One region of the Solidesulfovibrio sp. C21 genome, then DNA from elsewhere that is predicted to be linked to it. Evidence: predicted binding sites of a transcription regulator. Region 1 holds the regulator's gene; the other holds the start of a gene.
The links. The regulator sigma-54, encoded in region 1, starts transcription at its own class of promoters, with help from an activator protein. The targets are predictions, from matches to a motif close to CTGGCACGGNNNNTGCTT.

Region 1 (8,600 bases):
GATATTGATGCCGAGAGCTCCGGCGGTTTTGGCGCGGACGGCACGGATTTCCCGGGTAAGCGCCCGGTTGTTGGCTTCGATATAATTGGAAGCGAAATCCGGCTCATTCATGCCGATGCCCGCCGCTGAAATAACACCGAGGCCGCCGGAAGCGGCCACGGCGGAAGCCAGGCCGGAGAGTGAAATCCCGACGCCCATGCCCCCCTGGATGATAGCCATGGGGAGGAACAAGTCACCGATGGTTAAGGAAGGAAACGACAAAGAAACTCCACGCGGTTAAAGGCGAACGCAATTCCTCGTAGCCATGAGGGTCCCGCCTGGAGGCGAGTGCCCAGTGGGGGGGTCAAGGCGCGGGGAATGAGACAACTTGGTAGAACGCTTGGAGGTGCCTTTGCGCGTCAGGGGCTCCGCATTCGTGCTCGGGGCTTCCAGGTGCGTCTTTTTTTTTATTACTGGAATTATACTTTCCCGTCAAATTTTATCATACTTAGGCCGCGTGGTTTTGGCAATACACCAGGGTTAGTCCTGCCTACGCCGAAATATCCCCTTCCTGAGGATTCCCACTCTGCCCGGCGATGCTTTCCGCCGGGCGGCGCAGAGTTCCAGGCTCGCCTCCCACCCTGTGGAAACGTCCGAGTCTACCGCCGCACGCTGTGTTGCAAATGGCGTGCGGCCCTCTCGTTGCCGCCAAAGAAGTCCAAGCCCGAAAACAGCAGGCGGGGCAATGCGGTTTGCGCGGCGTTTTGCGACAGTTCGCCATCAAAGAGGAACGCGGGGGAAGCCGGTCATCTCGCGCACCGCAGCCGGAGTTTTTCCGGCTTCACGCAGGGCGCGCAGCGTCAGGGACTTGTCGCGCTTGGCATAGCGGCGGCCCGTGGCATCGCGCAAAAGCGGATGGTGGCGGTAACGGGGCGTCGGCAGATCCAAAAGAGCCTGCAACAGACGATGGATATCCGTGGCCGCGAACAAGTCCTCGCCCCGGGTGACCAGGGTGACGCCCTGCAAGGCGTCGTCGACCGTGACACTGAGATGGTAGCTTGTCAAAACGTCCTTGCGGGCCAGCACGACATCGCCAAAACGGGCGGGGGCGGCCCGTATTTCCCCACGCGCTGCATCGTGCCAGGTCAGTTCGCCCGCCTGGGCGCAGGCCCGGGCCATGTCCAGCCGCCAGACGCAGGGGCGCGTTCGGGCCAGCGCCGCGCGGTCGGATTCGGACAGGTTGCGGCAGGTGCCCGGATAAATGGGGCCGACGTCGTCGTTTTCCTGGGGCGCGGCGAGTTCCCCGATCTCGCGGCGCGTGCAAAAGCAGGGATAAATGAGGCCCCTTGCGCGCAAATGGCCAAGCGCCGCCGCGTAATCCGCCATATGCGCGGACTGGACTCGCACGGGCTCCTCCCAGGTCAGGCCCAGCCAGTGCAAATCGTCGAGCATCGCCCGGGTGTAGGCCGGCTTGCAGCGCACGGGGTCGATGTCCTCGATGCGCAGCAAGAAACGCCCGCCGGCTTCCCGCGCCACGCAAAAGGCGGTGAGCGCCGAAAAGGCGTGGCCCAGGTGCAAAAAACCGGTGGGGCTCGGCGCGAAGCGGGTGACAATCATATTATATGCGTCCGGCGAGACGCGGGACCACGGAGGAACACGTTTCGAGAGCAGGGCAAGGACGCCGGAATACACCGAGAGTATCCGAACAGTTTGCTTGTAAGAATTAGGGGAATCTTCACTTCGATGAGGTGGGGCAAAATTCACTCAATAACGGCGTCAGGCCAGATTTTGCCCCGTTTTTGCCCCAAACGTGTCTCGGCTGTCAATGAAACGCAAAGAGCTCATTGGAAGAAATGAGCCCAAAAAAACAAGCCCTGAAGGGGTGTTGGAACCTGCGGGGCTTGATTAGAAGCTGTAATGGCGGAGAGGGTGGGATTCGAACCCACGTGCAGGCTATTAACCCGCAACCCGATTTCGAGTCGGGCCCGTTACGACCACTTCGGTACCTCTCCGCTCGTCAAGGAAAGACGCGCAACGAATTTAGAAAAATACACCTCTTGGGTGATCTTGGCAAGCATTTATTCACTGCCCGTGCCGGCCGGCCGGCTGCGCCGCTCTCGGAAAAAATCCCGCAACAGCCCGCCGCAGGCTTCTTCCAGCACCCCGGACACCACATCGAAACGGTGGTTGAAAAAAGGCAGGTCCGGACCGGGCAGCATCGAGGCGATGGCCCCGGTGCGGGGGTCGGACGCCCCGTAGACGAGCAGGCCCACCCGGGCGTGGATCATGGCCCCCAGGCACATGACGCACGGTTCCAGGGTCACGGCCATAATCGAGCCCGGCAAACGGTAATTGCCGACGTGGACCGCCGCCTGGCGCAGGGCCAGAATCTCGGCGTGGGCCGTTGGGTCGTGGCGCGTAATGGGCGCATTGCCGGCTGCGCCGAGCAGTTCGCCCGCCGCCGAGAGCACCACCGCGCCGACAGGCGCTTCGCCCTGGGCGGCCGCTTCCCGGGCTTTTCCCAGGGCCAGAGCCATCACCGCCTCGAAGCTGGCCCATCCCGGCGGGGCAGGGGGCGTATCGACAACGCCGGCGATAAATCGACGGGCCGGTTGCAGGGCCATGGAATGTCTCTCTGCGCAGAGGCCGCACTGGCGGCGCACGCTCCGGTAAAACGGCAGGGGCTCAAATATGCGCCAGGGTGGCCCGGGTCTTTTCCGTCACGACATTGCCGGTATTCAGTGTCCCTTTGGGCTCGATGAGCATGACCCGGACTTCCTGCCGCGCTTCGGGGCAGTGCTCCGTCCCCTTGGGGATGACGATGAGCTCCCCCGGGTCGAGGTCGATGGAGCGGTCCCGGAAATGGATGGTCAAACGGCCGGCCACCACGAAAAACAGTTCGTCCTCCTTTTCGTGGTGGTGCCAGTCGAAGGTCCCTTTGAGCTTGGCCAGCTTGATGTGGGCGTCGTTGCATTCCCCGATGATCTTCGGGTCCCAGTATCCGTCGAAAAGTCCGAACTTTTCCGCAAGGTTGATTTTTTCCATGGAGCCTCCGCCCGGATGAGGCGCAAAACGCTCCCCGGCCTTGACTGCGTGCCGGCCTAACCGGCCGAAGCGCGCAGGTGGCCCACGGCGTTTTCGAACAGCACGGTGCCGAGCATGGGGTGTTCGCCCCGGGTGTAGCCCGGATGGTTGGTGGGGTGGTTGAAGGCTTCGGGGTGGGGCATGAGTCCCAGAATGCGCCCGGACGGGTCGGTCAGGCCGGCGATGGCGTGGGGCGAGCCGTTGGGGTTGGCCGGGTATTCCATGGTGGCCGCGCCCGAGGCCGGGTCGGCGTAGGTCAGGGCCACGGCCCCGGTGCGCACGAGGTCGTCGAGCACGGCCGGGGACATGGGCACGAGCTTGCCTTCGCCGTGGCGCACGGGCAGATCCAGGCGCACGACGCCCCGGGTGAACACGCAGGGGCTGGCCGGATTGGCGGCGAGCGTCACCCAGCGGTCCTCGAACCGGGCCGAGTCGTTGTTGGCCAGACTCACCTGCCGGGCGAAATAGTCCCCGCCAAGGGCCGGCAGCAGCCCGAGCTTGACCAGCAGCTGAAATCCGTTGCAGATGCCGAGGATGAGTCCGCCGGCCTCGAAAAAAGTTTTTAATTGTCCAAGAAGCGATTCGCCGGCCGCGGTTTGGGCGTGTTTCCAACGCACTGCGGCGGCTTGGGCTGCGCCCAGATCGTCGCCGTCGAGAAACCCGCCTGGAAAAATCAGGAAATTATACGCGTCGATTCGCGTCCGGCCGGCGATGATGTCGGAGAAGAAAACGATGTCCGTGACGTCGGAACCGGCCATGCGCGCGGCATGAGCCGATTCCACTTCGCAGTTGGTGCCGTAGCCGGTGATCACGAGGGTGCGCACCTGCGCCATAGGGGTCCTCCAGGGGGTTCCTTGAAAAATTGCGCCCGAAGGCTTACTTTGCGCGGCTGAACATAAGGGGCCGCCCCGACCGCGTCAACCGGACCCGCCAGAGGGCGCCGGAATGTTTCGGCGCGGGCCGCCGGGTCCGCCGGCGCGGCCCAAACAGCACACATCAAGGACGGCATCAGCAATGAAGACCAAATTTATTTTCGTTACGGGGGGGGTGCTGTCCTCCCTGGGCAAAGGGCTGGCCGCCGCCTCCATCGGCGCGCTGCTCCAGGCCCGGGGGCTTAAGGTCACCATCCAAAAGCTCGATCCCTACATCAACGTCGATCCCGGCACCATGAACCCCTTCCAGCACGGCGAGGTGTACGTCACCGACGACGGGGCCGAAACCGACCTCGACCTCGGGCATTACGAGCGCTTTCTCGGCGTGCCCATGAGCCAGAACAACAACTACACCTCGGGCCGGGTCTATTTCAGCGTCATCCAGAAGGAGCGCCGGGGCGACTATCTAGGCGGCACGGTGCAGGTGATCCCGCACATCACCGACGAGATCAAGCGGGCCATCCTCGGCGTCGCCGGCGACGAAGACGTGGCCATCATCGAAATCGGCGGCACGGTGGGCGACATCGAGGGGCAGCCGTTTCTGGAGGCCATCCGCCAGCTGCGCATGGACCTCGGCCGGGAAAACGTCCTTTATATCCATCTGACGCTCGTGCCGTATTTGCGCGTGGCCGGCGAGGTGAAAACCAAGCCCACCCAGCACAGCGTCAAGGAACTGCGCTCCATCGGCATCCAGCCCGACATCATCATCTGCCGCAGCGAAGTGGACCTGACACGGGACCTCAAAGAAAAGATCGCGCTTTTTTGCGACGTGGACGCCGACGCCGTGTTCACGGCCGTGGACGTGAAAAACATTTATGAATTGCCGCTGCGGCTCTACGGCGAGGGCGTGGACCAGAAAATTGCCATCCTGCTGCGTCTGCCGGCCAAAAACGCCGATCTGACGGCCTGGCACTCCATGGTCGACCGCCTCGACAATCCCGCCGGCACGGTGTCCATCGCCATCGTGGGCAAGTATGTGGACCTGAAGGAAGCCTACAAGAGTCTGCACGAGGCGCTGGTGCACGCGGGTGGCCTCGCCGGCGTGTCGATTCGTTTCGTGTACGTCAATTCCGAGGACGTCACCCGGGAAAACGCGGCCGGGTATTTCAAAGGCATCGACGGCATCCTGGTCCCGGGCGGGTTCGGCTCGCGCGGGGTCGAAGGCAAGATCGCGGCCATCGAATACGCGCGCGTCCATGACATCCCCTTTTTCGGCATCTGTCTCGGTATGCAGTGCGCGGTCATCGAATACGCCCGCCACGTGCTCGGGCTGACCTGCGCCAATTCCGAGGAATTCGACCTGACCACGGCCGATCCGGTCATCTACCTCATGCGGGAATGGTTCGACTTCCGCACCAAAAAGATCGAGCGCCGCGATCCCTCCTGTGACAAGGGCGGCACCATGCGCCTGGGCGCCTATCCCTGCGTGGTCAAGCCCGACACCAAGGCCGCCGAGGCCTACGGCGCCGGGGAGATTTCCGAGCGCCACCGGCATCGCTACGAGTTTAACAAGGCTTACGCCGCCGCGTTCGAGGAGGGCGGGATGGTTTTAAGCGGCCTGTCCCCGGACGGGGAACTCGTGGAAATGGTGGAGCTGCCCGAGCATCCCTGGTTCCTCGGCTGCCAGTTCCATCCGGAATTCAAAAGCAGCCCCATGAAGCCCCATCCGCTCTTTCGGGAGTTCGTGATGGCTGCCAAGCGCCAGCAGGGGGCGTAGGAAGTTACGCCGCCGGCGGCCGGGGGGAAACTTTTTGGAAAAAGTTTCCCCCCGGACCCCTCTTCAAAAACTTTCAATAGGGATTCCGGAGCCCCACCTCGCGGGCAGCCAGGGGTATTGCTTGCTTTCAAGCTTTTGGGGCCGGTTCGAGGCGTTTGGGCGCGGCCTTGCGCCGGAAAACTAAAGGAGGCGCGCCGTGACGCACGACGCCACGCTTGCTGCGGCCAGGGCCGGGGATATCGCCCTGCTCGTGCTGGATGTGGACGGGGTTCTGACCGACGGCGGGCTCTACGTCGACGGCCGGGGGGAGATCGCCAAGCGGTTTCATGCCCAGGACGGGCTCGGCATCAAGGCGGCCCAGATCGCCGGCATCGCCGTGGCGGTCATAAGCGGCCTGGACAGCCCGGCTGTGGCCGCCCGCATAAAAGAACTCGGCATCGCCGAATACCATCCTGGCCATTACCGCAAGGTGCCGATCCTGCGCGCCATATGGGAGCGTACCGGCATTACCCCGGGGCAAACGGCCTACCTCGGCGACGACTGGGTGGATGCCGGCCCCATGGGGCTTGTTGGCCTGCCCATGGCCGTGGCCGACGCCCAACCGGAAATTTCGGACCTGGCCCTTTGGGTGACGACCCGGGACGGCGGGCAGGGGGCGGTGCGCGAGGCCATCCGGTTTATCCTGAACGCTTCCGGGCGGCTTGCGGCCGCGTACGACTGGTTCCTGCGGGAACGGTAAGCCGGGCGGATTGCCACAATCCTTTGATTGTGGCATGTTTTTTGTTGGGCGGAGGCCGGACACGCGCCGGACACCGCCGACACGAAAACCCATAAAAAAGCGCGTACGGCGGTAGACATGGCCCTGGAACTGCGACAGCAGCTCAAATTGTCCCAGCAGTTGGTGATGACTCCCCAACTGCAGCAAGCCATCAAGCTCCTGCAGTTGTCCCGGCTGGAGCTCCTGGAGAGCGTGCAGCAGGAACTCCTGGAAAATCCCCTTCTCGAGGAATCCATAGACGAAGATCGGCAGCCCGAATCCACGATGGCCGAGGACAACCTCGGTCCAAGCGGCGACAGCAGCGAAGTGGCCATGGAAAAGGAGCTGCTTAAAAACGCCGAGTGGGACGACTACCTTGGCGATTTCGCCAGCACCGGCCGGCAGGCCCAGTCCCGCGAATCCGAGATCCCCGAGGAGGGCATGGCCTTCGACGCAAGGCTTGCCTCCAAGCCCTCCCTGGAAGGGCATATCGGCTGGCAGATGCGCCTGTCCAATTTTACGCCAAAGCAACTCGAGATCGGCGAGACCATCGTCGGCAGCCTCAGCTCCTCGGGCTATCTCTGCGCCTCGATCGAGGAGCTGGCCCAGATGACCGCCACGAGCGTCGAGGCGGTGGAGGAAGTGCTGCACCGCCTCCAGCGCTTCGATCCGGTGGGCGTGGCCGCCCGCACCCCCAGCGAATGCCTGCTGACCCAGATCGAGGTCTTCGGCTACGAGGACACCATCCTTATCGAGCTCGTGCGCGACCACCTCGAGGATCTGGAAAAAAAGCGCTACAAGCCGCTGGCCAAAAAATTTCACATCACCATGGAGAAGCTCAAGGAATACCTGGAGCTGATCCAGACGCTCAATCCCATGCCCGGAGCCAGTTATGGTTCGGGCGACCCCATCTATGTGAGCCCCGACGCCTTTGTCTACAAGTACGGCGACGACTTCGTCATACTGTTAAACGAAGAGGGCATGCCCCGGCTCAACGTCAACATGACCTACATGGATGGGCTCAAGCCGAAGGCGGACAAGGACAAGGATTACCTGCAAGACAAGATGCGCTCGGCCATGTGGCTGATGAAAAGCCTTTATCAGCGCCAGCGCACGCTCTACAAGGTCCTGGAGAGCATACTCAAGTTTCAGCGGGAATTTTTCGAGCACGGCGTGACGCGGCTGCGGCCGCTGATCTTGAAAGACGTGGCCGACGACATCAGCATGCACGAATCCACGGTCAGCCGCATCACGTCCAACAAATACGTGGCCACGCCCCACGGTATTTACGAACTGAAGTTTTTTTTCAACAGTTCCCTGGACCTCGACGACGGTGGGACGGTAGGGTCGGAGTCGGTCAAGGCCATGATCAAGCGCATCATCGCCGGTGAGAACGCCAAGAAACCCATCAGTGACGAGGCCATTGCCGACATGCTCAAGGAAGAGCTGCAAATCAACATCGCCCGCCGTACCGTGGCCAAATATCGCACGGCCATGGGCATCGAATCCTCGTCCAAGCGCAAGGAAATTTTCTGATGCTTCGGGCCGGGACCCCGGCTCAATACCATGCCACCCGGAGGACTATATGAACATTACTTTTAATTTCAAGAACTTCGAGCCATCGGATCATTTGCGCGACTACGCCCGCAAGCGTTTTGAGAAGCTCGCCAAATATACCGTCGCCACCGACGCCTCGGAGTTGCAGGTCAATTTGGCCGTGGAAAAAAACCGCCAGATGGCCGACGTCATCTTCCTGGCCGACAACATGCACATCTCGGCCCACGAAGCCTCCGAGGACATGTATTCCACCATCGACATGATCCTTGACAAAGTCGAGGCGCAGGCCAAGAAATTCCGCGAGAAGCAAAAGGACCGCCGCCGCCAGAAGGCCGAGGTCGTCCATACCCAGGTCATCAGCATAAGCGAGGATGCCGCCGGGGCGCGGACGCCCACCATCGTCCAGACCGACGACTACGAGCCCAAGCCCATGGCCGTGGAAGAGGCGGCCATGCAGCTTGAAAGCCTCAAATACGAGTTCATGGTGTTTATCAACTCCGAAACCGACCGGCCCAATGTCATCTACCGTCTGCGCAACGGCGACTTCGGCCTCATTGATCCTGGAACGGGAGCA
Region 2 (4,219 bases), on a different contig from region 1:
AGCCCGTGGCCCGAAGCGTCGCCACCGTGCGCTACGGCTACGCCACCAAAAAAGGCAACGACGCTCTGATCGCCCGCTTCAGCGAGGGGCTGGCCATCCTGCGCGAAACCGGGCGCTATCAGGCCATACATGACAAGTGGCTCGGGGTGCTGGAAAACGGCAAGGTCAAATGGCAAACCCTCGCCGTCTACGTGGGGGCCGTGGTCACGCCACTTCTGGCCCTGCTCGGCGGCTCCATGCTCTGGGCCCATATGCTGCGCCGACAGGTGGCCCAGCGCACCCGGTCCCTGACCAAGGCCCTGGACGAACTGTCCAGCAACCAGCGCCAGCTCGTCCAGGCCGACAAGATGGCCGCACTCGGCACCCTGGTTTCCGGCGTGGCCCACGAAATCAACAATCCCAACGGCTTGATCCTGCTCAACATTCCTATTCTGCGCAAAGTCCAGGCCGACGTTTCCCGGCTCCTCGACGCGTGGCACGAACGCGAAGGCGAGTTCACCCTGGGCGGCATCCGCTATTCCCGCATGCGCCAGGAACTCCCCCGCATGCTCGAAGAGATGCAGGAAGGGGCCATGCGCATCAAGCGCATCGTCAACGACCTCAAGGATTTCGCCCGGCGCGAGGAAGGCGCGGCCAAGGCGCTCATCGACGTGGGCGACTGCTCGCGCAAGGCCGTGCGCCTGGTCGAGGCCACCATCCGCAAGCACACCGACCGTTTTTCCGCCGACTACGAAGAAGACCTGCCGCTCGTCTGGGGCAATTCCCAGCGCGTCGAGCAGGTGGTGGTCAACCTCGTCATCAACGCCTGCCAGGCCCTGCCCGACAGGAGCCGGGCCATCGAGGTCACCACCCGCCACGACGTCGACGCCGGCAAGGTTGTCCTTTGCGTGCGCGACGAGGGGACCGGCATCAGCCCCGAGCATTTGCCCAATCTGACGGACCCGTTTTTCACCACCAAGCGCGAGACCGGCGGCACGGGACTTGGCCTGTCCGTCTCGGCCAGCATCGTAAAGGAATACGGCGGTTGCCTGACGTTCGAGTCCGCACCGGGACAGGGGACCACGGCCTGCCTGGAACTGCCCGTGCCCAAGGAGGAATCGCCGGCATGACCACCGCCCCGTCCCCGGCCTTCGCCATCCTGATCGTGGACGACGAGCCGGCCTGGCTGCGCTCCCTGTCGCTGACCCTCGAATCGGCGGCCGGCATCACCAACACCTTTTTGTGCCAGGACAGCCGCGAGGTTCTGCCGCTTCTGGACAAGGGCGGCATCGGCCTCGTCCTGCTCGACCTGACCATGCCCGGCAAGTCCGGCGAAGAGCTGCTCGCCGCCATCGGCGAACGCCACCCGGACGTGGCCTGCATCATCATCAGCGGCGTCAACCAGCTCGACACCGCCGTGCGCTGCATGAAGCTCGGGGCCTTCGATTATTACGTCAAGACCGACGAGGAGGACCGCATCGTCAGCGGCGTGCTGCGGGCCATCCGCATGCTGGAGCTGCGCGACGAGAACCGGGCCGTCAAAAGCCGGTTGGTGGCCGGCGGTCCGGCCCATCCCGAGGCCTTTGCCGGCATCGTCACCCGTTCCCGGGCCATGCACGCCGTGTTCGCCTACATCGAGGCCGTGGCCGCCAGTTCCCAGCCGCTGCTTATTACCGGCGAATCCGGCGTGGGCAAGGAAAACCTGGTGCGGGCCACCCATGCCATAAGCGGGCGCACAGGGCCGCTCGTGGCGGTCAACGTGGCCGGCCTCGACGACGCCGTCTTTGCCGACACCCTGTTCGGCCATGTCCGGGGGGCCTACACCGGAGCCGAAGCGGTGCGGCGGGGCATGGTCGAGGAAGCGGCCGGGGGAACGCTTTTTCTCGATGAAATCGGGGACCTGTCCGTGCCCTCGCAAGTGAAGCTTTTGCGCCTGCTCCAGGAAGGCGAGTACTATCCGCTCGGCAGCGACCAGCCGAGGCGCCTAGCGGCCCGGGTCATCGTCGCCACCCACCGCGACCTGGCCGCCGACGAGGCCGAGGGCAAATTTCGCCGCGACCTTTATTTCCGGCTGCGCACCCACCATGTCCACATCCCGGCCCTGCGGGAGCGCAAGGAGGACATCGAACCGCTGCTGCGCCATTTCCTGGCCGAGGCCGCCACGGCCCTTGGCAAGCCGACGCCCGCCTTTCCGCCGGAACTGGTCGGCTGCCTGGGCGCTTACGCCTTTCCCGGCAACATCCGGGAGCTTCGGGCCATGGTCTTCGACGCCGTAAGCCTCCACACCTCACGCATGCTCTCCATGAAGAGCTTTCTTGCGGCCATGGGCCGCGCCAATCCCTGCCCGGCCGCCGCGCCGCCGCCCAATCCCTTCGCGCCCTTCGAACAGCTGCCCACCTTTGCCGAGGCGGCCCGCTTCCTGGTCGACGAAGCCCTGGCCCGCTCCGGCGGCAACCAGACCCTGGCCGCGCGCCTGCTCGGCATCTCCCAGCCGGCGCTCAGCAAACGCCTCAAGCACGCCGCCAAACCCTCATAACCAAGGCAATGGCCATAACCTTTGGGGAATGGCCGCCAACATTCTGTAAAATATCGCCTTTTTATCCGTATGGCGCATAGCCCCCATAACCTTGGTTATGGGGGTTCTTTTGTGACGGCCATCGTATCTTCCCGACTTTGTCTTTTATTTCACTAGACTGCCACAGTTCTGTCAGCTTGGCACCCATCCTGCTTTTGCGCTCCACATGGCGCGATCGCCATGCCCCTCTTCTCTCCGCCGGGCACGGAAGGTGTGCCGCCGTGCCCGGCATTGTCGTAACGGCCGCCGGCCGCCGAGACCGGCCCACATCCTAACGCCCCATCCCGAGGAGATTCCCATGCAGCGCTCCATCAAGCTCCTGGCGCCGGTGTTGCTCGGCCTGCTCATCTGGCTGCTGCCCGCCCCACAAGGCTTGTCCCCTGCCACCTGGACCTATTTCGCCGTGTTCGCGGCCGTGGTGCTGGGTCTGGTTCTGGAACCCGTGGCCCCGGCCCTGATCGGGCTGATCGGCGTCACCCTGGCCACCATCCTGCGCCTCGTGCCCATGACCCCGGGCAAGCTCCCCTCGGCCGGCGAGGCCATCAAGTGGGGACTGTCGGGATTTTCCAACGGCACGGTCTGGCTCATCTTCGCGGCCTTCATGTTCGCGCTGGGCTATGAAAAAACCGGGCTTGGCAAGCGGCTGGGACTGACGCTGATCAAGCGCATGGGCAAAAAGACCCTGGGCCTGGGCTACGCCGTGGCCCTGGCCGACCTCATCCTGGCCCCGTTCATGCCGTCCAACACGGCCCGCAGCGGCGGCACCATCTTCCCCATCATCAAGAACATTCCGCCGCTTTACGGCTCCACGCCGGAGAACAATCCCCGGGGCCTCGGCGCCTACATCATGTGGACGGCGCTGGCCACCACCTGCGTCACCTCGTCCATGTTCCTAACCGGCCTGGCCCCCAACGTCCTGGCCCAGTCCCTGGTGGAAAAGACCGCCCACATCCAGCTCGGCTGGAGCCAGTGGTTTATGAGCGTCCTGCCCGTGGGGGCCATCCTGTTCCTGGCCACGCCGCTTTTGACGTACATCATCTACCCGCCCACCCAGAAGACCTCGGAAAACGCCCCCATCTGGGCCGGCGAGGAACTCGGCAAGCTCGGCCCCATCACCGGCCGGGAAATCACCATGGGCCTTTTGGCCGTGGCCGCGCTCATGGGTTGGATATTCCTCAAGAGTTCCATCAACTCCACCACCGTGGCCCTGGCCGCCGTGTGCGTCATGGCCCTGACCAAGGTCGTCACCTGGGAGGACATCATCCGCTACAAGCAGGCCTGGAACGTGCTGGCCTGGTTCGCGACCCTGGTGACCATGGCCGACGGCCTCAAAAGGACCGGCTTCCTCAAGTGGTTCGCCGAGGCGGCCGCTTCGCATATGCAGGGCTTTTCCCCCACCGCCATGATGATCGGCCTGGTGATCCTGTTCTTCGTCAGCCACTACATGTTCGCCAGCGTCACCGCCCACGTCGCCGCCCTGCTCCCGGTCATGCTGGCCACGGCCATGGCCGTTCCCGGCCTCAACATGGAGGTCGTCTCCATGCTCCTGTGCGGCTCGCTCGGCATCATGGGCATCATCAGCCCCTACGGCACCGGCCCCTCGCCGCTCTATTTCGGCTCCGGCTACATCAAGAGCCGCGAGTTCTGGCTTCTGGGTCTCGTTTT

Region 2: the regulator sigma-54 is predicted to act here: its motif matches at 2,692-2,709, upstream of ACMZ6R_RS05040 (anion permease).

What each region holds. Positions count from the first base shown of each region.
Region 1 covers NZ_JBLODY010000013.1:18,552-27,151, forward strand. The annotation lists gene ACMZ6R_RS06380 (NAD(P)H-dependent flavin oxidoreductase) at 1-261, opposite strand, end outside; gene gluQRS (tRNA glutamyl-Q(34) synthetase GluQRS) at 760-1,596, opposite strand; tRNA gene ACMZ6R_RS06390 (tRNA-Ser) at 1,898-1,991, opposite strand; gene tadA (tRNA adenosine(34) deaminase TadA) at 2,058-2,603, opposite strand; gene ACMZ6R_RS06400 (cupin domain-containing protein) at 2,665-3,024, opposite strand; gene ACMZ6R_RS06405 (phosphoribosylformylglycinamidine synthase subunit PurQ) at 3,081-3,896, opposite strand; gene ACMZ6R_RS06410 (CTP synthase) at 4,078-5,712, shown strand; gene ACMZ6R_RS06415 (KdsC family phosphatase) at 5,909-6,451, shown strand; gene rpoN (RNA polymerase factor sigma-54) at 6,569-8,005, shown strand; gene hpf (ribosome hibernation-promoting factor, HPF/YfiA family) at 8,055-8,600, shown strand, end outside.
Region 2 covers NZ_JBLODY010000009.1:47,540-51,758, forward strand. The annotation lists gene ACMZ6R_RS05030 (transporter substrate-binding domain-containing protein) at 1-1,109, shown strand, start outside; gene ACMZ6R_RS05035 (sigma-54-dependent transcriptional regulator) at 1,106-2,515, shown strand; gene ACMZ6R_RS05040 (anion permease) at 2,853-4,219, shown strand, end outside.